DNA from 4 places in the Pseudomonas sp. SG20056 genome. Region 1 is predicted to be linked to each of the others. Evidence: riboswitches for the same ligand, from Rfam matches in the RefSeq annotation. Region 1 holds a riboswitch; each other region holds the start of a gene.

The links. Region 1 has a riboswitch for cobalamin ahead of RHP75_RS03450 (TonB-dependent receptor domain-containing protein). Riboswitches for the same ligand answer to the same signal wherever they lie in the genome.
Region 2: linked by a shared signal. The riboswitch ahead of cobW (cobalamin biosynthesis protein CobW) and the one ahead of RHP75_RS03450 (TonB-dependent receptor domain-containing protein) in region 1 are both predicted to bind cobalamin.
Region 3: linked by a shared signal. The riboswitch ahead of cobG (precorrin-3B synthase) and the one ahead of RHP75_RS03450 (TonB-dependent receptor domain-containing protein) in region 1 are both predicted to bind cobalamin.
Region 4: linked by a shared signal. The riboswitch ahead of RHP75_RS20935 (TonB-dependent receptor) and the one ahead of RHP75_RS03450 (TonB-dependent receptor domain-containing protein) in region 1 are both predicted to bind cobalamin.

The regions. Positions count from the first base shown of each region.
Region 1 is NZ_CP134499.1:704,531-710,258, forward strand. Features, by position in the region: gene RHP75_RS03450 (TonB-dependent receptor domain-containing protein) at 1-1,632, opposite strand, end outside; cobalamin riboswitch at 1,732-1,945, opposite strand; gene dxs (1-deoxy-D-xylulose-5-phosphate synthase) at 2,012-3,910, opposite strand; gene RHP75_RS03460 (carboxyl transferase domain-containing protein) at 4,005-5,728, opposite strand, start outside.
Region 2 is NZ_CP134499.1:4,457,700-4,463,427, forward strand. Features, by position in the region: gene cobN (cobaltochelatase subunit CobN) at 1-1,268, opposite strand, end outside; gene cobW (cobalamin biosynthesis protein CobW) at 1,348-2,400, opposite strand; cobalamin riboswitch at 2,500-2,695, opposite strand; gene RHP75_RS21010 (cobalamin biosynthesis protein) at 2,662-3,225, shown strand; gene cobM (precorrin-4 C(11)-methyltransferase) at 3,222-3,977, shown strand; gene RHP75_RS21020 (hypothetical protein) at 3,984-4,214, opposite strand; gene glmS (glutamine--fructose-6-phosphate transaminase (isomerizing)) at 4,229-5,728, opposite strand, start outside.
Region 3 is NZ_CP134499.1:4,444,568-4,450,295, forward strand. Features, by position in the region: gene RHP75_RS20945 (cobalt-precorrin-6A reductase) at 1-507, opposite strand, end outside; gene cbiE (precorrin-6y C5,15-methyltransferase (decarboxylating) subunit CbiE) at 504-1,706, opposite strand; cobalamin riboswitch at 1,765-1,966, shown strand; gene cobG (precorrin-3B synthase) at 2,062-3,405, shown strand; gene RHP75_RS20960 (precorrin-8X methylmutase) at 3,398-4,024, shown strand; gene RHP75_RS20965 (precorrin-2 C(20)-methyltransferase) at 4,021-4,773, shown strand; gene cobJ (precorrin-3B C(17)-methyltransferase) at 4,884-5,728, shown strand, end outside.
Region 4 is NZ_CP134499.1:4,438,549-4,444,276, forward strand. Features, by position in the region: gene RHP75_RS20920 (iron ABC transporter permease) at 1-536, opposite strand, end outside; gene RHP75_RS20925 (ABC transporter substrate-binding protein) at 533-1,486, opposite strand; gene RHP75_RS20930 (ABC transporter ATP-binding protein) at 1,483-2,253, opposite strand; gene RHP75_RS20935 (TonB-dependent receptor) at 2,253-4,364, opposite strand; cobalamin riboswitch at 4,661-4,866, opposite strand; gene RHP75_RS20940 ((2Fe-2S) ferredoxin domain-containing protein) at 5,012-5,728, opposite strand.

The sequences.
Region 1 (5,728 bases):
CCAACTGGCGCCTACTGAAAAGTCACCGAACGGACGGTCTAAATCCAGGCTCAGCGTACGTTTGGCGCGGCGTGCGAGAGTGTGGCCAGTGTCGCGATCCCGTGGGTCGATCAGCGCGAGTGTCAGGTTGCCCTGCCAGCCGTACAGTTCCTGCTGGAGCGCCGCTTCGAACCCGTTTATGCGAGCGGTCTGCACGTTTTGCGGAATGAAGTTCTGGTCGAGAACAATCGCGTCCTGCAGGTCGATACGGTACAGCGATAGTTCCAGGGTGCCGGTTTCGCTGTAGCGGCTGCGCCACTGTGCCTCATAACTTTTGGATGTTTCTGGCTCCAGGTCCGGGTTGGCGCTCGCGGAGCAAAAGCCGCCGAAACAAAAGTCGGGGTAGTACAGGTCGTTGAAGGTCGGCGCGCGAAAGCCTTCGCTGTAGGACAGGATTAGGTCGTTGTCGTCATTGAATGGCACGGTCAGTGCGGCGTTCCAGGTGTTTTTACTGCCGAACTGCTGGTTCTTGTCATGACGCAGACCTAGCTCGGTTAAGAAGTATTCGGCGTTGTAGCTGTGCTGAATAAATGCCGCCTGATTCCAGCGCGAGTCCTCGACAAAGTCCGTGTCGCTACGCAGACGGTCTTCGTACCAGTCGGCGCCAAACAGCACCTGGTGGCGCTCGCTGAGGGTCAGAGTGTTCACCCAGTTAGCCGAGTCACGATAGGTGTTGAAGCTGTAGAGCGAGTCCGCACCAGCCTGTGGCTGGTCGTTGCCAGTGTCGCGCTTGTCCTCGCTGTGGCCGATTTCCAGGCGGCTATTCCAGGCTTCGCTGAGATTGGCATCGATGTAGCTGGACAGGCTGCTGAGCTGGAAGTCCGTAGTGGGCAGTGACGTGCTGAAGATGTCCTCAAACTCGCTCTGGCCGCGCTGGTCGAGGGCGCTGAAGCCGATCTTCAGATCGTCATTGAAGCGATGCGAGAGATTCAGGCTCAGCGATTTATTGCGGTAGGCATCGTCATCGCCATTGGCACCGAAGTTATCGCGCGTGGCGTCGATCCCCTGGGTTTCATCGAGTGCAGCCCCCAGGTTGAAGTGAGTCCGCGCGTCGCCGCCGGACACGCCAAGGCTGCGCTCGAAGGTCTGGTTGCTACCGACGCCAAGGCGCACATAAGGCTTGAGGCCGTCGCCACTGCCTTGGCGAGTGAAAATCTGTACGACGCCACCGATGGCATCGGAGCCATACAGCGCCGAACGCGCGCCGCGCACGACTTCAATGCGTTCGATCTGCTCCGGGCTGAGAAACTCCAGGCTGCTGGTGCCGCTGGACGCGGCAGAAATACGTTGGCCGTCTACCAGAACCAGGGTTTGCGCGGTTGAGGTGCCGCGCACAAACAGGCCGGTCTGGCTGCCTGCGCCGCCGGTACGGCTGACACTGACGCCGGGTACGCGCTCAAGTAACTCAGCCACGCTACGCACTTGCAGGCGTTCTATGTCCTTGCGGGTGAATACTGTGGTTGCAGCTGTAGTCTGCTGGACCGGTTCGGCATGACGCCCGGAGGTCACAACCAATGGCTGCAACTCAAGTGGATCTGCATGAGTAGCCAGCGGCATCAGCGCCACAGCCAGGGCAAGACGGGACAATTTCACGTAGAGAATCCTCAAAAGGTCGAACGACTTTTGAGGAGGGCAGGGGCAAGAACGGGCGCGCGAACGCAGCCTGAGCTTGACGGTGATGCCCTCCGCAACACCAGTCACATCCAGCAAGGCCGGTCTCCGGGCTCTCGACGTGCGCCGCCTCGCCTTCCCGGGATAACCCAGTGGCGTTGAGGTGACGTGCAGAACGGTTCTGCGGTCGATTACCGTTGCGGGGGCAGCGCCGGGATGGTTCCTCAGAACGCACCGGCTTCCCGTTTAACGCCGCTTCATTGTGGAAGGGCGCACCTTGGCGGAAGTAAAACGCCGCGCACCTTAATGCGCGGTTGGATGAATTACAAGCAAGCCTGATTTAGCTCTGGATGAGCGGTATTCATGCAGAAACGCTGTCGAGGCGCGCACGGACGGAAGCTTCGATACCGGCGGCATCCAGCCCGCACTCAGCGAGCATTTGCGCCGGTTTGGCGTGCTCGACGTAATAGTCCGGCAGGCCCAGATGCAGCACGGGTTTGAGGATGCCAGCGTGGGCGAGGAACTCGCTGACCGCACTGCCGGCACCGCCCATCACGCTGTTCTCTTCGATGGTCACCAGCAGTTCGTGACTGGCCGCCAGCTGGCGTACCAATGCCTCATCCAGCGGTTTGACGAAGCGCATATCGACCACGGTGGCGTCGAGTGCCTCGCCCACCTTGAGCGCCTCACTCAGCTGTACGCCGAATACCAGCAGGGCCGCTTGGCTGCCTTGGCGCCGAACGATGCCCTTGCCGATTTCCAGTGGCTCCAGGCCAGGCTCGATGGCCGCATTCGGGCCGCTGCCGCGTGGGTAGCGTACCGCTGCCGGGCCATCGAACAGATGGCCGGTGGTGAGCATGCGGCGCAGCTCGTTTTCATCGCTCGGCGTCATCACCAGCATGCCGGGGATGCAGCGCAGGTAGGAAATGTCGAAGCTGCCAGCGTGGGTCGGGCCGTCTTCGCCGACCAGGCCGGCGCGGTCGATGGCGAACAGTACGTCGAGGTGCTGCACAGCCACGTCGTGAATCAGTTGGTCGTAGGCGCGCTGCAGGAAGGTCGAATAGATCGCCACCACCGGCTTGGCGCCATCGCAGGCCATGCCGGCCGCCAGGGTCACCGCATGCTGTTCGGCGATGGCTACGTCGAAATAGCGCTCGGGATAGCGCTCGCTAAAGGCCACCAGATCCGAGCCTTCCTTCATTGCTGGAGTAATGCCGACCAGGCGCGGGTCTGCCGCGGCCATATCGCACAGCCATTGGCCAAATACGCTGGAGTATTTCGGGCCGGCGGCCTGCTTGGGTTGTGCTGCTGGTGCGTTGATAGGCTCCAGCTTGGTGATCGCGTGGTAGCCAATCGGGTCGGCTTCGGCCGGGGCGAAGCCCTTGCCCTTCTTGGTCACTACATGGAGAAACTGCGGGCCGTCGAGGTCGCGCATATTGCGCAGGGTGGCCAGCAGGGTCGGCAGGTCGTGGCCGTCGATCGGGCCGATATAGTTCCAGCCCAGCTCCTCGAACAGGGTGCCGGGTACCAGCATGCCCTTGGCGTGTTCTTCGGTCTTGCGCGCGATTTCCCAGGCGCCCGGCAGGCGCGAGAGGATCTTCTTGCTGCCCTCGCGCATGCTGGCGTAGGTGCGGCTGGAGAGGATCTTGGCCAGGTAGTTGGACAGGCCGCCGACGTTCTTGGAGATCGACATATCGTTGTCGTTGAGGATCACCAGCATATTGGCGTTGACGTCGCTGGCGTGGTTCAGCGCCTCGAAAGCCATGCCTGCGGTCAGGGCGCCATCGCCGATCACCGCTACGCTCTTGCGTTTGCTGCCTTGGATGCGTGCGGCGATGGCCATGCCCAGGGCGGCGCTGATGCTGGTGCTGGAGTGGCCGACGCCAAAGGTGTCGTACTCACTTTCCGAGCGGCGCGGGAAGGCGGCGATGCCGTCCTTCTGCCGCAGGCTGCCCATCTGCTCGCGGCGCCCGGTGAGGATCTTGTGTGGGTAGGCTTGATGGCCGACGTCCCACACCAGGCGATCATCCGGGGTGTCGAAGACGTAATGCAGGGCCACGGTCAGCTCGATCACGCCGAGGCCCGCGCCGAAATGCCCGCCGGTCTGCCCGACCGTATACAACAGGTACTGGCGCAGCTCGTCGGCCAGGGTTTCCAGTTCGGCTTCGCCCAGACGGCGTAGCTCGTCCGGCGTATTGGCGCGGTCTAGAAGGGGCGTCAGCGGGCGCTCACGGGGAATCTCGTGGAAGGTCGTCGGCATCAGGCAGATCGTTATAGGTGTAAAAGATGCGGCAGTTTACCCGAAGCGCCGGAAACTGCCCAAACATGGTTCGGCCAGTCCGGCATCCTCTGGATTACCAGGTATCGACGCTGCGCTTCTTACCTGCACGCGCAGCCGGCCGTGGCGTGGCATTCAGTCCGCGCAGCAGCCAGGCGCGGGTTTCCACAGGGTCGATCACCGCATCGATCTCGAGGAAGCTAGCCATATTGATGCCTTTGCCGTTCTGGTAGGCCTTAGCTACAAGCTTGTCGAACAGCTGTTGGCGCGCGGCGGGTTCTTCCGCGGCCGCCAGTTCCTTGGCAAAACCCAGGCGTACGGCACCTTCCAGGCCCATGGCGCCAAACTCGGCGCTGGGCCAGGCGATGGTAAACAGCGGCGAATGGAAGCTGCCGGCGGCCATGGCCTGGGCGCCGAGGCCGTAACCCTTGCGCAGCACCACGGTAAAGAACGGCACCGACAGGCTGGCGGCGGCGACAAACATGCGCGACACATGGCGCACCGTGGCTTGCTTCTCCGCTTCCGGGCCGACCATAAAGCCGGGGGTGTCGCACAGCGACAGCAACGGAATATCGAAGGCATCGCACAGCTGCATAAAGCGCGCAGCCTTGTCGCCGGCAACCGCGTCGATGGCGCCGCCGAGGTGTGCTGGGTTGTTGGCCAGCAGGCCGAATGGCTGGCCTTCGATGCGGATAAAGGCAGTGATCAGCCCTGGGGCGAACTCGCGGCGCAGTTCCAGCACGCTGTCCCTGTCCGCGAGGGTGGCAATCACTTGGCGGATGTCATACACGCGCAAACGGTTTTCCGGGATCAGGTGGCGCAGCTCGCGCTGATCGGCGCAGTCCCATGCGCTGAGCGCACCCTGGAAGTAGCTCAGGTACTGCTTGGCCACCTGCACTGCTGCGGCTTCATCGGACACCCGCACGTCGATGACGCCATTGGGGCCCTGCACACTGACCGGGCCGACCTGCTCAGGCTTGAAGCTGCCGAGGCCGCCGCCTTCGATCATTGCCGGGCCGGCCATGCCGATAGTCGCGTTATCAGTGGCGATAATCACATCGCAGCAGCCAAGCAGGGCGGCGTTACCAGCAAAGCAGCGGCCCGAAACCACGCCCACCAACGGCACCAGGCCGGAGAGTTTGGCCATGCCGACAAAGGTGTGGCAGTCCAGTCCGGCCACACCGACGAAATCGGTATCCCCGGGGCGGCCACCGCCACCTTCGGCAAACAACACCAGGGGCAAGCGCCACTGCGCGGCGAGACCGAGCATGCGGTCGGTCTTCTTGTGGTTGATCACGCCCTGGGTGCCGGCGAACACCGTGTAGTCGTAGGCAATCGTCATGCAGCGCGCCGCCTGGCTGCCGAACGCTTCGGCGTTGACCGTGCCGATACCGGCTACCAGTCCATCGGCCGGGCTCTGCTCGATCAGCTCATCTAGCGAACGCCGGCGGCGTTGCGCGGCCAGGGCCAGGGCGCCGTATTCGATAAAACTGCCGTCATCCAGCAGCTCAGCGAGGTTCTCGCGCACCGTGCGCTGGCCAGTCTTACGCCGTTTGGCCACGGCCAGTGGGCGGCGCTCGTCACGAGTGATAGCGTGGCGCTCGAGCACTTCAGCGAGGTCGGCGCGCAGGTAGTCGAGGTCCAGGCTTTCCTCGTTCTGGCCTTGCCCGGCAGCCACCGCCGCGGGCTCGATAAACAGCAGCGGCTGGCCTTCGCCGACGGCGCTGCCAACCTGTACCGCCAGCGCGCGGACGATGCCGCTGTGACTGGCCTTGACCACGAACTCCATCTTCATCGCTT
Region 2 (5,728 bases), 730 kb from region 1:
GGCAAGCCTTCCACCGGATAACCCTGCTGTTGCAGCGCCTTGAGGATATTTAGCGCCGCCGCCGGGGTGTCCAGGCCGACGCCATTGCCGATACGGCCGTCGCGGGTCGGGTAGTTGGCGAGGATCAGGGCGATGCGCTTGTCGGCGTTGCCTTTGTGCGCCAGCGCCATCCAGTTGCGCGCCAGCTCGGCGACGAAATCCATCCCCGGCAGATGCGGCTGGTAACAAACCACATCGCTCTGGCTGCGCTCGCTGCGCCAGGCCAGGCCCTTGAAGCTGATCGGCTGGGTGATCAGGCGGCCGTCCAGCTCGGGCAGCACGATATGCATGGCCAGGTCACGCGAACCCAGGCCCTGGGCATTGGCCTGCCACTGTGCATGGTTATCCAACGAACAAATGGCTTGCAGCACCGGAATATCGCGGCGGAAAGGCCGTGCGCTCGGCGCTTCCGGGTTAGACAGGGCGAATGCCGTGGTGTTGATAATCAGGCGGGCATCGGCTTCGTCCAGCCAGCCCTCGACCTGGGCCAGGCAGGCGGCCTCCTTAAGGCTGGCCACGGCAATCGGCAGCGGATTAAGGCCTTGGGCCTGCAAGCGCTGGCAGAACACATCGATAAACCCGGTATTCGCCGCCTGCACCTGGGTGCGGTAGAACAGCAGCGCCGCCACCGGCGCATCAACCTGCCAGTTGGCTTGCCAATCGGCCAGGCTCGGATTGGCCAAATGCGGGTGATAGAGGCCCACGCGCGGCAAGGCCTGGGGTTCTACCCAGGAATAATCGCGCTGTAGCCACTGGCTGGCGATGCAGTTAAACAGCTGCAGCGCATTGCCTGCACCGCCCTGGCGGAGAAACTGCCAAAGCCGTTCGGCCTCGGCCACTGGCACGTTGCTCAGGGCCATCAGCTCCGGATCGGGGTTGTCGCACCCCGGCACCATAATCACCCGCGCGCCGCGCTCGGCCAGTTCGACCAGGCGCTCGATGCCGTAGCGCCAATAGCTGACGCCGCCGTGCACGGAAATCAGGATGACCTTGGCGTGCTGCAGCACCTGCTCAACGTAGAGATCCACCGAGGCGTGATTGCTCAGCTGCGCCGGGCTGGCCAGACGCAAACTGGGGTAATCCGCCGGCAGCTGCCGCGCCACTTCGGCCAGCAACGACAGGTGCGAATCGCCGGTGCACAGAATCACCAGCTCGGCCGGGGTCTGGCCGAGGTCGGCAATGCTGTCGACCGGCAGCTGGCTGCCGGGCTGGGTGCGCAATAGATGCATGGGGAATTCACCTGTGGGAGGGGCTTTAGCCGCGACAGGCCCTATAAGGCTCGCGGCTAAAGCCCCTCCCACATTTCCATCAGGCCAATGCCGTCTGCAGCTCGGCTTCGATAGCGGCTTGATCCAGCGTCTGGCCAATCACCACCAGGCGGGTGATGCGCGGCTCATCGGCCTGCCAGGCGCGGTCGAAGTGTTTATCGAAACGTTGGCCAACGCCTTGCAGCAGCAGGCGCATCGGCTTGCCGGGAATCGCGGCGAAACCCTTGATGCGCAGAATGCCGTGTTTGCTGACCGCCTCCTTCAGCGCTTGCAGCAGACACGCTTCCTCGGCTTCAGGCAGTTCCACGTGGAACGAGGCGAACTCGTCGTGATCGTGGTCTTCATGGCCTTCCAGGTCATGGTGGGTCTTACGGCCCTCGATATGCAGTTCGGTCTCGCAGTTCAGGCCCAGCAGCACGTCCAGCGGCAACTCGCCGCCGTGGGCTTCGATGATTTTCACTGCGGGCGGCAGCTCCTCGGCTACTTCTGCACGCACGGCAGCCAAAGCGGCGGCGTCGAGCAGGTCGGCCTTGTTGAGGATCACCAGGTCGGCGCTGGCCAGCTGATCGGCAAACAGCTCGTGCAGCGGCGATTCATGGTCCAGATTCGGGTCAAGCTTGCGCTGCGCATCGACCTGATCAGGGAAGGCGGCAAAAGTGCCGGCCGCCACAGCCGGGCTGTCGACCACGGTGATCACTGCATCCACGGTGCAGGCGTTACGAATTTCCGGCCAGTTAAAGGCCTGTACCAGCGGCTTGGGTAACGCCAGGCCGGAGGTTTCAATCAGGATATGGTCGAGCTCGCCGCGCCGTGCCACCAGCTCGCGCATCACCGGGAAGAACTCTTCCTGCACGGTGCAGCACAGACAGCCGTTGGCCAGCTCGAAGATGCGGCCGCTGGCTTCTTCTTCGCTGCAACCGATGGAGCACTGCTTGAGGATTTCGCCGTCGATGCCCAGCTCGCCGAACTCGTTGACGATCACCGCGATGCGCCGCCCGTCGGCATGGCCGAGCATGTGCCGCAGCAGGGTGGTTTTGCCGGCGCCGAGAAAGCCGGTAACGATGGTGACGGGAAGTTTGGCGAGGGTTTGCATGGCGAGTCCTGCGTGACGTCGAAAGAAAGACGAGCAGGAGGCGGCACAGACATGACAGCCACGGGGCGTCAGCCAACACCACCGGATCACCCCGCCCGGTTGTCGAAAACGTGACGAGGCAGGTCTCCTGGCTCACGGTCTGCGCCTTGCGCGACCCTTCACCTTCCCGCCGCTGGCAGTGGTGTATCGAAGGGCTTTGGACCGTTCACAGTTGCGGGGGCAGCCAAGGCATCAACCTTGTTCCCTCTTAGCTTCGTGGACATGCCCACGAAGAACCTCGAACGCGACAAGGCTACGCAGGCCATGGCGGCCGGTCAATCGCGGTTGACCACTGCCGGCCACCATGTTGAGCTACGCCGCCGCACACACCGAGCGCCACAGATGATCCCCAGCCACACCCCTCGCCGCCCCGCTGCCGCCGTTCAGGTGGTCGCCGGGTTGGGCTGCCGTAGTGGCTGCAATGTGGAGGACTTACTCAGCCTGCTGCTGCATAGCTTGCAGACGCATGGCCTGACTGTGGATAACTTGGCGGGGCTGGCCAGCATCGCGCATAAACGCGACGAGCCGGGCCTGCTGGTATTGGCCGAACGCCTTGGTCTGCAGCTGAACTGCTTTAGTGCGGAAGAATTGCAGCCCTATCAGCACCTCGTGCAAAGCTCGCCGCTCACCCTGGCCGCAACCGGCAGCCCGGCTGTCGCCGAACCCTGCGCCATGGCCCTGGCCACGCTTATGAGCGGCAATGCTGCCCGCCTGCTCGGCGAAAAAAACCGCAACGCCAGCGCCACCTGCGCGCTGGCGTCGATTGCACCCAAGGATCTGTCATGACCGTCTACTTTATCGGCGCCGGCCCCGGCGACCCCGAGCTGATCACCGTCAAAGGCCAGCGCCTGCTGCGCAGCTGCCCGGTGATTCTCTATGCCGGTTCGCTGGTGCCGGCAGCAGTGCTCGAAGGACATAGCGCCGAACTGGTGATCAACACCGCCGAGCTGCATCTGGATGAAATCATCGAGCTGATCCGCCAGGCCGATGACAAAGGCCAGGATGTGGCCCGCGTACACTCTGGCGACCCGTCGCTGTATGGCGCGATTGGCGAGCAGATCCGCCACCTGCGTCGGCTGGGCATCGCCTTCGAGATCATCCCTGGAGTCACGGCCACTGCGGCCTGCGCTGCCTTGCTGGAAAGCGAACTGACCCTGCCTGAGGTGTCGCAGACGCTGATTCTCACGCGCTATGCGAGCAAGTCGAACATGCCCGAGGGCGAGGCACTGGGCGACTTGGCGCGCCACGGTGCGACCATGGCCATCCACCTGGGCGTGGTGCACCTGAGCAAGATCGTTACTGAGTTGCTGCCGCATTACGGCGCGGATTGCCCGATTGCCGTGGTCCATCGCGCCAGCTGGCCGGATCAGGATTGGGTCAGCGGCACCCTCGCCACCATCGAGGAACAGGTGCGCGCCAAGGGCTTTCGCCGCACCGCGCTGATCCTCGTCGGCCGCGTGCTGCACGCCGAACAGTTCGCCGACTCGGCGTTGTACAACGCCGAGCATCGACACCTGTTCAGATCAGCGGACGATTAAAGCCGGCTAGAGATGAATCTCCGCAGCCTTGATCCCCAGTAAGCGCAGCTCTTCGATCAGGCCATTGAGATCGGCGAAGGACTCCACCTGCTCCTGGTCATCGACCAGAAAGAAGCTGGTGCCTGCACCTTTCTTCAACAGCACGATCCACTCCCGCGTATTGGCCGGGTTGGCGATGATATGGGTATCAAAGAGCACGCCCTGAGCCTGCTTGCTCTTTATATCTTCACGCCGCATCGGCCAGCCCCTGCTTACTCAACCGTTACGCTCTTGGCCAGATTGCGCGGCTGGTCGACGTCGGTGCCCTTGAGCACGGCGACGTAGTAGGACAGCAGCTGCAGCGGAATGGTGTAGAGGATCGGCGCGAGGGCGTCGTGGATGTGCGGCATGTTCACCACATGGGTGCCCTCGCCATTGCTCATGCCGGCCTGCTGATCGGCAAACACCACCAGCTCGCCGCCACGGGCGCGCACTTCCTGCAGGTTGGATTTGAGCTTTTCCAGCAGCTCGTTGTTCGGCGCCACGGTGACCACCGGCATATCGCTGTCCACCAGCGCCAATGGGCCGTGCTTGAGCTCGCCAGCCGGGTAGGCTTCGGCGTGGATATAGGAGATTTCCTTGAGCTTGAGCGCGCCTTCCATCGCCACCGGGTACTGCGCGCCGCGGCCGAGGAACAGGCTGTGGTGCTTCTCGGCGAACAGCTCGGAGACTTTCTCCACCACGCTGTCCATGGCCAGGGCTTCGCCCAGGCGGGTCGGCAGGCGGCGCAGCTCTTCCACCAGCTCGGCTTGCAGGGCTTTATCCAGGGTGCCACGCACCTGGCCGAGGGACAGCGTCAGCAGCATCAGCGCGACCAGCTGGGTGGTGAAGGCTTTAGTTGAGGCCACACCGATTTCCGGGCCGGCCTGGGTCAGCAGGGTCAGGTCGGATTCGCGCACCAGCGAGCTGATGCCAACGTTGCAGATCGCCAGGCTGGCCAGGTAGCCCAACTCCTTACCGTTACGCAGCGCGGCCAGGGTGTCGGCGGTTTCGCCGGACTGGGAGATGCTGACAAACAGGGTGTCCGGCTGCACCACTACCTTGCGGTAGCGAAATTCGCTCGCCACTTCGATCTGGCAAGGAATCCCAGCCAGGCCTTCCAGCCAGTAACGGGCGACCATACCGGCGTGATAACTGGTGCCGCAGGCAACGATCTGCACGTTGCGCACCTTGGCAAACAGCTCAGCGGCTTGCGGACCGAAAGCCTGAACCAGTACGTGGTCGGAACCCAGACGGCCTTCCAGGGTGCGTTGTACGACCTTGGGCTGTTCGTGGATTTCCTTGAGCATAAAGTGGCGGTACTCGCCCTTGTCAGCGGCCTCGGCACCTTCGTGGTACTGCACGCTCTCACGCGTCACCGACTGGCCGGCGGCATCCCAGATCTGCACGCTGTCGCGCTGGATCTCAGCAATATCGCCTTCTTCCAGGTACATAAAACGGTCGGTGACCTGACGCAGAGCCAGCTGGTCGGAGGCAAGGAAGTTTTCGCCCAGACCCAGGCCGATCACCAGTGGGCTGCCACTGCGCGCGGCGACCAGGCGATCCGGCTGCTTGCTGCTGATCACCGCCAGGCCATAGGCGCCGTGCAGTTGCTTGACCGCCTGTTTCAGCGCGGCCGTCAGGTCTGTCTGCGCTTTGAGGATGTGATCGAGCAGGTGCACGATCACTTCGGTGTCGGTGTCAGAGCTGAACACATAGCCCAAGCCCTTGAG
Region 3 (5,728 bases), 740 kb from region 1:
CCCGCGCGCCCCGATAATCTCGGCACGCGGCACGCCTTGCTGGGCCGTCAGACAACGTACGGTCCAGTGCTGATGCAGGGGTATCTCGTGCAGGTGTTCCAGCGGCTCGCGGCCCAGGGTAAACAGCGGACGGCGGAAATCCTTCAGGGCTTCGACCAAACCGGCCCAGTTATCCACTTCACGCCAGTCATCACCCTCGCCGGCTTGCCAGCCGGGACGACGCAGCGCCCAGCAGGCGATTCCGCTCAACTCGGCGGCGCGGACGGCATTGGCGCTGATCTGTGCGGCATAGGGGTGGGTCAGATCCAACAGCAGTTCGATGCACTGCTCGCGGATAAACTCCGCCAATCCTTCGGCCCCGCCAAAGCCACCAACGCGCACCTGGCAGGGCAAGTCATCCGGCACCCGACCCAGCCCGGCCAGGCTGTAGATGGCTTCGGGGTTTAAACGGCGCGCCAGACGCAAGGCCTCGGTAGTGCCGCCAAGCAGCAGGATGCGCGGGCTCACGGCTTGCGCACCTCCAGCAGAGTGATCGGCAAGGCGCTGCGCCAGGTGTCGAAACCGCCCAACGGCTGCGCCTGGGCCACGCTGATACGGGTCAACTCACCGCCCACCTGCTCGCGCCAGGCCACCAGTGCCGCTTCGCTTTGCAGGGTCACGGCATTGGCCACTAGGCGCCCGCCCGGTTTCAGGCTGGCCCAGCACTGCTCCAGCACGCCGGGGATGGTCACGCCGCCACCGATAAAGATCGCATCCGGCGCAGCCAATCCGGCCAAAGCTTCGGGCGCGCGGCCGGCGACCAGTTGCAGACCCGGCACGCCGAGAGCATCGCGGTTGTGCTGGATATGCGCCTGACGGCCGGCATCAGCCTCAATGGCCAGCGCCCGGCAGCTGGGGTGCGCGCGCATCCACTCGATGCCGATGGAACCGCAGCCGGCACCGACATCCCAGAGCAGCTCACCGGGTTGCGGCGCCAGGCGCGCCAGGGTGATAGCGCGCACGTCGCGCTTGGTCAGCTGGCCATCGTGCTGATAGGCATCATCCGGCAAACCCGGCGTCAGCGGCAGCAGGCGCGCCTCAGCGCCCGCCACACAGTCGATTGCCAACAAATTAAGGTCGGCCGCGCGCGGCAATGCCCAATCGCTGGCCAGACCATCGATGCGCCGTTCCTGATCGCCGCCCAGGTGCTCCAGAACGGTCAAACGGCTGGGACCAAAACCGCGTTCACGCAGCAGCTCGGCCACCGCCGCCGGGCTGTCGCCGTCATTGCTCAACAGCAGCAGCCGCGCGCCGGGGAAAATCTGCGCCTGCAGCGCCGCCAACGGCCGCGCCACCAGCGACAGCACCGTCACGTCCTGCAGTGGCCAACCCAGGCGAGCAGCAGCCAGTGAGACGGATGAGGGCGCAGAGAACACCTGCAATTCCTCAGCCGGCAGCTGCCGCGCCAGGCTCGCACCCACGCCATAGAACAGCGGATCACCGCTGGCCAGCACGCACACCGGCGTACCGTGCCGCGCCAGTACCGGCTCCAGGCTAAAGGGGCTCGGCCAGCGTTCGTGCTGCCCTGGCAGATTGCTGGGCAACAGCGCCAGCTGCCGTGGGCTGCCAACAATCCACTGCGCCTCGCCCAGCGCCCGACGCGCCGCCTCACCCAGGCCGGCATAACCGTCTTCACCAATGCCCACCAGGGTTAACCAGGCTGTCATACCCACTCCTCTGCCCCCGCCCGACAAGCTAGGGTGTCAGCGCATCAAACAAAGCGGGCATAATACAGCCTTCGTCGGTGCCCACCGCCATGGTGCGAGGGGCCTAAGAGGGAATCCGGAGCGATCCGCTGATCGTGACCGAGCTGCCCCCGCAACTGTAAACAGCGAGTCTGCCGCAACTGCGCCACTGGGAAACTGGGAAGGCCGCGCCAGATGATGACCTGTCAGCCAGGAGACCTGCCGACGACGCTAGTCGCGAGTGCCAACATCGGGCGGGGTGTACCGATGCCATGAAATCCCCTGTGGGCGGATTTCGCTGGTTCGGTCGCCGCGTCTTTGTTGTTGGTGACCCTTTTTGCACGACTGTCCAACCTCCGCCGACCTGCCCGACCCACGCCCTAGCGCGTGCCCCGGCCTGCTGCGCATCGTACAGGCGCTGGATGGCGGCATCTGCCGGGTCAAGCTGGCCGGCGGCGTACTCAGCAGTCAGCAGGCTCGCGCCATCGCCGAGGCGGCCGAGCGCTGCGCCAGCGGTGTGCTGGAGCTGACCAACCGCAGCAATCTGCAAATTCGCGGCGTACTGCCAGGCCAACAGACCGAACTGATCGAACGCCTGCTCGCCGCCGGCCTTGGCCCGAGCAACCCAGCCTCCGACGATGTACGCAACCTACTGCTCAGCCCCGCCGCCGGCCTCGACCCGCAGGCCCTGCTCGATACCCGCCCGCTGGCCGCCGCGCTGCTCGACCTGCTGCAAAACACCCCGGCGCTGCATGGGCTGTCGGCCAAGTTCGCCCTGCAGCTGGACGGCGGCGAAGCCCTGGCCATGCTCGAACACCGCCACGATATCTGGCTAAGCGCCCTGCCTGGCACGCCAACCCGACTGGCCTTTGGCCTGGCCGGCTGCCCGACTGACCGGCCGCTGGGCGTGGTCGAGGCTGAGCAAGTCATGCCGCTGGTGGAACAATTGCTAAGGCTGTTTATCGAACTGGCTGGCAGCGAACACAGCCGGATGCGCCAGCTGCTGAGCGTGATTCCCGCCCACCAACTGCTGCAACAGCTGCAAACGCGCCTGCCCTTTACCGTTCAGGCGCCACCGACCGATTGGCAACACAAACCAGTCAGCCCACGCGCGCCGATGGGCATTTATCCACAGCAGCAAAACGCCCTTTGCATGGTTGCCGCCGCTTCACGTCTGGGTCGAATCGACGCCGCACAACTCAACGCCCTGGCCGATCTGGCCGAGCAGCACGGCGATGCCAGCCTGCGCCTGACGCCCTGGCAGGGCCTGCTGCTGCCAAATATCCCCGAGCGCTCGGCAGACAACCTGCTGCACAAACTGGCCGAACTGGGCCTGCTGATCGATGCACAGGAACCGCTTAGCCAGCTGATCGCCTGCACCGGCTCCAGCGCCTGCGGCAAAGGCCTGGCCGACAGCAAGGCCGATGCCCTGCATCTCGCCGAGCGCCTAGGCGCCAGCAGCGCACGGCCGCACGTGCATCTCAGCGCCTGCCCGCGCTCCTGCGCCGCCGCGCATACCGCGCCCTTTACCCTGCTGGCCAGCAGCGCCGGGCATTACCAGCTCTATCAACGCACGCCCGAGGCGGCCGGTTTCGGCCAACTGCTGGCCAGCGCCATGACTATCGACGAGGCCGGCGACTGGTTCGCCGCCCACTGCGCAACAGGAAACAGCGATGCTTGAGTACATCCGCGACGGCCAGGAAATCTACCGCCAGTCCTTCGCCACCATCCGCGCCGAGGCCGACCTGTCGGCGATCCCGGCAGACCTGGAAAAACTCGCAGTGCGCGTGATCCACGCCTGCGGCATGGTCGATGTGGTGCAGGATCTGCGCTTCTCCGCCGGGGCCGGTGCTGCCGGCCGCGCCGCCCTGGCCAAGGGCGCGGCAATTCTCTGCGATGCGCGGATGGTCGCCGAGGGCATCACCCGTCCGCGCCTGGCCGCCAACAACCCGGTGATCTGCACCCTGCATAACGACGGCGTGATCGAGCAGGCCCGCGCGCTGGGCAATACCCGTTCGGCAGTTGCATTGGAACACTGGCGCGAGCACCTGGAAGGCAGCGTGGTGGTGATCGGCAACGCCCCCACCGCGCTGTTCTATCTGCTGGAAATGCTCGACGCCGGCGCGCCGAAACCGGCGCTGATTATCGGCATGCCAGTGGGCTTTATCGGCGCGGCGGAGTCCAAGGACGCTCTCGCTGCCGACAGCCGTGGCGTGCCCTATGTAATTGTGCGTGGCCGTCGCGGCGGCAGTGCCATGGCGGTGGCGGCGGTCAACGCCCTGGCCACGGAGGTGGAGTGATGACTGTGCAAAAAGGCCGCCTGCTCGGCATAGGCGTCGGCCCCGGCGACCCGGAGCTGATCACCCTCAAGGCCCTGCGCCTGCTGCAATCGGCCGCCGTGGTTGGCTACTTTGTGGCCAAGGCCAAAGCCAACAAGGGCCAGGGCGGCAACGCCTTCGGCATCATCGAACAGCACCTGACGGACACGCAGCAGCGCCTGCCGCTGGTCTATCCGGTGACCACGGAAAAACTCGCCACGCCGCTGAGCTATGAAGATGTGATCAGCGACTTCTACGACACCTGCGCGGTGCAGATCGCCGCCCGGCTCGACGCCGGCCAGGACGTGGCGGTGATCTGCGAAGGCGACCCGTTCTTCTACGGCTCCTATATGTACCTGCACGACCGCCTGGCCGACCGTTACGACGTGGAAGTGGTGCCCGGCGTGTGCTCCATGCTCGGCTGCGCCTCGGTGCTCGGCACCCCGTTGGTGTACCGCAACCAATCCTTGAGCGTGCTCTCCGGCGTGCTGCCCGAAGCCGAGCTTAAGCAGCGCTTGAAAGATGCAGAGGCCGCCGTGGTGATGAAGCTGGGGCGCAACTTCGAGAAAGTCCGCCGTGTGCTGCAGGAGCTGGGCATCGACCAGCGCGCCCATTACGTCGAACGCGCCACCATGGGCAACCAGCGCATCGTGCCGCTGGATGAAGTGGAGCCAATGTCTTCACCGTACTTCTCGATGATCGTGATTCCCGGCGAGAAATGGCGCGGTTAACCGCCTGCAAATAACCCGTGGGAGGGGCCGGACGGCGATCCGCTTTAGCAGCGACATGCCTTATGTAGCTCGCGGCTAAAGCCCCTCCCACAGAACAGATGGAACACCTTATGACCAGCGTCCCCGCCATCATTATCCTCGGCCCCTCCGCCCTGCCCTGCGCACGGCGCATCCAGGCGTTGTATCCACAGGCTGAGATCCACGGCCTGCACAGCCGAGTGACGGACGCTGAGCGCACCTATGAAGACTTTGGCGACACCCTGCGCACGCTCTACCGCGCCGGTACGCCGCTGATCGTGCTGTGTGCCGCCGGTATCGTGATTCGCAGCCTGGCCGCCGTGCTCGGCGAGAAAGACAGCGAACCGCCGGTGCTGGCCGTGGCCGAAGATGGCAGCGCCGTGGTGCCGCTGCTTGGCGGCTTGGGCGGGGTCAACCGCATGGCGCGGGAGCTTGCCGCGCACCTGCAGGTCAGCGCGGCGATCACCACCAGCGGCGAACTGCGTTTTGGCACCTGCCTGCTGGAGCCGCCGGCCGGCTATGTGCTGGCCGATCTTGAGCAAGGCAAGGGTTTTGTCAGCGACCTACTCGGCGGCCAGGCCGTGCGTATCGAAGGCGACGCGCCCTGGCTGGCTCAGGCCAAACTGCCGGTGGATAACCACGCCAACCGGGTTATCCATATCAGCCCGCACAGCCGCGCGGCCAATGCCGATGAACTGCTGATCCATCCGCAGCAAGTCGCTGTATGGGTCGAGCATGCCGGCGCCGATTTACTTAGCGAACTGCAGCAGGCGCTGCAAACCAGCAACCTGGCACCGCAAAGCCTGGCCTGCCTGCTGGCCGAACCAGAACTGATGGCCAAAGCCGAGCTGCACCACGCCGCCGCACAACTCAAATTACCGCTGCGCTTTATCGACGACGCGCAGCAACTGCCGCCGCTGCACAGCCAGCACGCCAA
Region 4 (5,728 bases), 750 kb from region 1:
AACAGCAGCAGGTTGCTCGCTGCCATCATCACAAACGACACCGCCACCCCGGCCAGCAACAGGCGATCACTCTCCAGCCGACCGCCGCGACTGGCAATCGCCAGCACCAGCAGCATGCTCACCAGTGCGCCGACAAAGGCCGCCAACGGCAGGCTGAGCAGGCCGATAAACTCACCCAGATAGAGCACCACAATCACCGCGCCGAGCGCCGCACCGGAGCTGACCCCAAGCAGATGTGGATCAGCCAGCGGATTGCGCGTCACCGCCTGCAACGCCGTGCCGACCAGCGCCAGCCCGGCCCCCACCAGTGCACCGAGCACCACCCGTGGCGCACGGATCAGCCAGACGATGCTGTCCTGGGCGCTGCTCACCGCCTGCGCCGGCTGCAAGTCAAACAGGCGCTGGCCGAGGATCTCCAGCACACTCGGCAAGGGCACCGGCGCGGCGCCAAAGCCCAATGACGCGGCGCAGGACAGCGCCAGCGCCAAGGCCAGCACCAGCAACAACAGGCGGTAGGCGCGCGGGCTGCGAATCATTGACCGAACGCCTGCGGGTGCAGTGCGGCGGCCAGGGTTTCGATGGCGGCGGCGTTGTCCAGGCTCGGAGTGACGGCCAGGTACGGCAGCACCACAAAGCGCTGTTCACGGATCGCCGTCAGCCCCTGCAAGGCCGGGTGCTGCAGCAGAAAGTCACGCTTCTGCGCCGCGCTGCGCTCGCCGTAATCGACGATCAGAATCACCTCGGGGTCGCTGCTGATCACCGCTTCCCAACCAACGCGCACCCAGCTCGCGGCCAGCTCATCCATCACATTGCGCCCGCCAGCGGCTTCGATCAGCGCCTGTGGCATGGCCAGGCGGCCGGCGGTAAACGGGCTTTCCTCGCCGCTGTCGTAGAGAAACACCCGTGGCGCCGGGCCGCTATCGGCCAGGCGTGCACGCACCGCCGCCACCCGTTGCTGCATGCCCTGCACCAGCGCCTCAGCGCGAGGCTGCACGGCGAAGATGCGGCCAAGGTTGTGCAGATCGTTGTAGACATCCTCCAGGCTGGCCACCCGGCGTGGCATGACATGGGCGCAGGACTCGCTCAGCTCATACACCGGAATGCCGAACCGCGCCAGGCTGGCCGGGGTGACTTCACCACCGACGCGCATGCCGTAGTTCCAGCCGGCGAAGAAGAAATCCGCCTCGGCGTTGAGCAAGTTTTCCAGCGACGGATGCCGCGCGGCCAACTCGGGCAAGTCGGCCAGCTGCGCCATCAGCTCGGGGTTGGGAGTTTTCCAGGCGCTGATGCCGCTGTAACCGACCATCCGCGATTTCAGCCCGAGGGCCAGCAGCATGCCGGTCAGGTTGATGTCCTGACTGACTGCGCGCTGCGGCGGTTGTTCGATGGTCAGCTGACGGTCGCAGCTGGTGACGGTAACCGCCTGGGCAGACAGGGCCGCGCCCAGCAGCGGCAGGCAGAGGGCGTAATGCAGAAAACGCTTCATGGATTGATCCAGGTAATACGCGGGTGCCCCGCGAGGGGATGACGGTCGACCAGCGCCTGCACGCCATACACCTCGGCCAGCAGCGCTTCCGTCAGCACTTCGGCGGGGGTGCCGCTGGCCACCACGCGGCCATGGTCGAGCACATACAGGCGGTCGCAAAAGGCCGCTGCCAGGTTGAGATCATGGAAGCTGGCCAGGGTTGCCAGGCCAAGGTTTTTGATCAGCCGCAACAGCTCCAGCTGGTAGCGCGGGTCGAGGTGATTGGTCGGCTCGTCGAGGATCAGCAGCGTCGGTTGCTGCACCAACGCGCGGGCCAGCAGCACACGTTGCTTCTCGCCGCCGGAAAGGTGGGCGAAAGCCTGGCGCTTGTGCTCGGTCAAACCCACCCGCGCCAATGCCTGCTCGACCAGGGCGAGATCGGCCTGATCATCGCCATCGAACAGGCCCTTGTGCGGCGTGCGGCCCATGGCGGCGACTTCGGCCACGGTGAGGCCGAAGTCCTGGGGAAACTCCTGCAACACCACCGCCACCCGCTGCGCGCACCAGCGCGGCGAACGGCTCCACAGCGCTTCGCCGTCCAGCTCGACACAGCCCTGATCAGGCCGCTGAAAACGGTAGGCGCAGCGCAGCAGGCTGGTCTTGCCGCTGCCGTTGGGGCCGAGCAGACCGACCAGCTGGCCGTCGCCCACCGCCAGGTCGATGCCGTCGAGCAAGGCCTGCTCGCCGTTGGGCGACCAGGCCAGGTCGCTGATCTGCAAGTGCGGCATCAGAAACGGTAATCGGCAGTGACGAACAACGAACGCGGCGCGCCTAGGTACCACTGCTGGCCATCGCTGCTGCCGGTGGTGGCGTACTGGCGGTCGAACAGGTTGTTCAGCTCCAGCCCCAGACGCACGTCCGCCAGCACTTGCCAGCCGATGTTGGCATCGACCACGGTGTAGCTCGGCAGCGTCACGTTGTTCGCCGTGTCGGCGTAGCGCGCATCGACATAACGCGCGCCGACACCGGCCTGCACCTGCTCGCTCAGCGCCTTGCTCAGCCACAGGTTGGCGGTGCGCCGTGGCACGTTGGTCGGCCGATTGCCGCTGCGGTCACCACCGGCTTCCGTGAAGTCGTCGTACTCGGCGCGCACCCACGCGGCGTTGGCCGACACCTGCCAGCCCTGCCCCAGCGCCAGCTCCAGGGTGGCTTCCAGGCCGTCGGACGACTGCTGGCCGATCTGCTCGGTCGACGCGGTCGGGGTGGCGCGGCTGAGCAGCTTCTCCTTGACGATATGGTAAGCAGCCAGCGTCCATTCGCCCTGGCCATTCCAGAACGCCTGCTTGAGGCCGATTTCGGTTTGCTTGGCCTCGCTCAGGTCGAACTGCTGCTGGGTCGGGTTGAGTGTCAGCAGGTTGCTCACGCCCTCGGTGCTAGTGGCATACTGACCATACAGCGACAGCTCGGGCGTGACCTCGAAGACCAAGCCGGCGCGCCAGTTATCGCCGCTGAGGCTGCGGTCCTTACGCGAGTCATCAACCAGGTTACTGCGGTCGATATGTACCTGATCGCGGCGCACACCGCTGACCAGCGACAGGCGCTCAGTCAGCTGGGTGCGGTTCTCGGCGAACAGCGAGAATTGCCGCGCCAGATTGCGTTCGCGCGGGCCGTACCCCAGTGGATCGGTGCTCTGGTACTGGCCACCACCGCTGCCGGCGAGCGGCACGCTGTCAGTAAAGCTGCTGGCAAAGTCGTGCTGACGGGCGAAGTGAATACGGTTGTAGTCCACGCCCACCACGCTGCGGCTATCCAGACCGAAAAGGGCGTGCTCCAGGGTGAAGGTCTGACGGTCGCCGACCTGCTCCTGGGTGTGCTTGATCTCGTAGAAATCGCTGCGCTTGACCTGATCACCCGGCTGCCAGCGGTAGGACTCAGCATTGCGCCAGTAGCGCTGGGTTTTGATGTAGTAGAGCTGGTTGCTGGCGCTCAGGGCATCGTTGATCCGCCAGTCGCTGACCAGTCGGGTGATCTGGTCGTTGTAGCGAATCTCGGCGTTATCGACGTTGTAATTGCTCTCGCGCAGGCTCTCGCGGTACTGGCCGGCGACCAGCGGCGTGCCCAGGTAGCGCTGCGGGTCCTGATCGCCCTGATCATGGGACAGGGTGAAACTCAGCGCATCGCTGGCATCCCAGCGCAGGGCCGCGCTCAACGCCTGGCTCTGCGACTCGCCGTCATCGACCCAGCCATTGCTGGCCTGCTGATTGAGGTTGAGCCGGTAGCTCAACGCATCGCTGAGCGAACCACCGCTGTCCAGCGCGGCCTGGCGGCGATCGTCGCTGCCGTAACCGAAGCGCAGCTGGTTGCTGATGGCGCCGGTAAAGGGCTTTTTCGGCACCACGTTGATCACCGCGCCGGTCGCGCCTTCGCCGTACAGCACCGAGGCCGGGCCGCGCAGCACGTCGACGCGCTCCACCGACCAGGTGTCGACCGGGAAGGTCACGGTGCCGGCCCCGACATACTGACGGGTGCCGTCGTACAGCTGCATGGTCGCGCTGTGCCCGGTAAAGCCGCGCGCCGACAGTGCGGTGCCGCCATTGCCGGGGCTGCCAATGCTGCTGATGCCAGGGGTGCGGGTGACCGCGTCCTGCACGCTGAGGTTGTTGCGCCCGCGCACCTGCGCGCCGCTCAGGCTGCTGGTGCTGGCAGGGGTTTGCAGGGCCGTCAGGCCCAAGCGCGAACCACTGCTGCTGGGCGTATGCAGATCGCTTTCGCCCTCCGCAGCAGCCTTGGCCTGAATGGTCGTGGCCGGCAAATTGACCGGGGACTCGCCCGCCACAGCCGTACCGGCCAGGCACAGGGCAAGGGAAACAGAGAGTTGAGACAGGGGATAGCGCGCCATGATGCTTCCATCGCAAAAGGGATAGGCACGGCAATCCCGATGGAAACGCGCAACAGCAAAACACGGGCGCACAGGCACCCACGATCGGCGTCAACGCCCGCCCACCGCGGGTTGCCAAACAGTTGGGAGTTGCCGCTGCATCACTGGCAGCGCACAACATCCCTAAGAACCTGTTTACGATTCCGCGAGCTAGAGCAATGCAAGGCAAAAAGAGGCAAGGAAGCGGAGTGTACTTTTGTACATGAGCATTCCGAGCCTGTTTTTAACGCAGCAGTGCCGACGCGCAGCAGATGGTAGACAGGTTCTAAGAATCAGGCCGGTCTCCGGGCTTACGAGGGTCATGAAGCCATCGCCTTCCCATGCAGAAACTGCACAGTGGCATCGTGATGACGTCGCTCGCTTACCGTTGCGGGGGCAGCGTCGGACTAGCCCAAAGGGCGCACCGACTTCCCGTTTAACCTCACGCACGGCGGCGTGAGACACCTGAAACGGCGCGGATATGACCATCCGCGCCAGCACAAGTCAAGACGTGAACTCGACAAGGCCGCCCGCTCAAGGACGAGGGTTACATCTGTGGGAGGCGCTTTAGCGGCGACTTCTGATAAGTGATAGAGCGGCTGTAGTCGCGGCTAAAGCCCCTCCCACACTCAGCTCTGATCAATGCGCAGCTCGGGCACGGCGCGGCCGGCCACCAGGCGCTCATCGACCAGGCGGATCAGCTCGGCTTCATCGCGCACGCGGAACCACTCACCGGCCGGATAAAGGCTGGCCGTCGGGCCCAGATCACAGGGGAACTGGCACTGCGTACGGGTGATATGCACGCCGCCTTCGCACTCCAGTTTGCCGGCGGCCTTGAGGCGCTGACGCAGGGTTTTCCACAGGTCCAGCGCACCGCGCCGGGTGCAGCGCGGGCCGTTGCACAACAGCAGGCGCTGCGCATGCGGCGGAATCTGCGACCAGGCGTGATGCCCCGGCACCGCGGCCACACCGACACAAGGCAGGTGCAGCTCGGGGCGCTCGATCAGCGCGCAGGCGGCCTCCACCGGCAAGCCCTCGGCCTGGCCAATCGCACTGGCGACAAACAGCTGATCGGGATTGGCCTGCTGGCCTAGCTCGCTGCGCAGCCAATCGAGGTGCGGGCTGCTGCTCTGCGGCTCCAGATCAATCACCAGCAACGGCCGCTCGCCCTCGGTAACCCGCTGCCAGAGCGGCGCATAGCCTGCGCTGGTATCGACGATATCGGCCAACGCCGCTTCCCCGCGCAGCTCAGCCAAGCGCCGGCGGAACAGCTCAGCAAACGCGCCCTCGGCCAGGTCAGGGCCGACAAACAGAATGCGGGCGTAAGGGGAAACGGACGTGGTCAT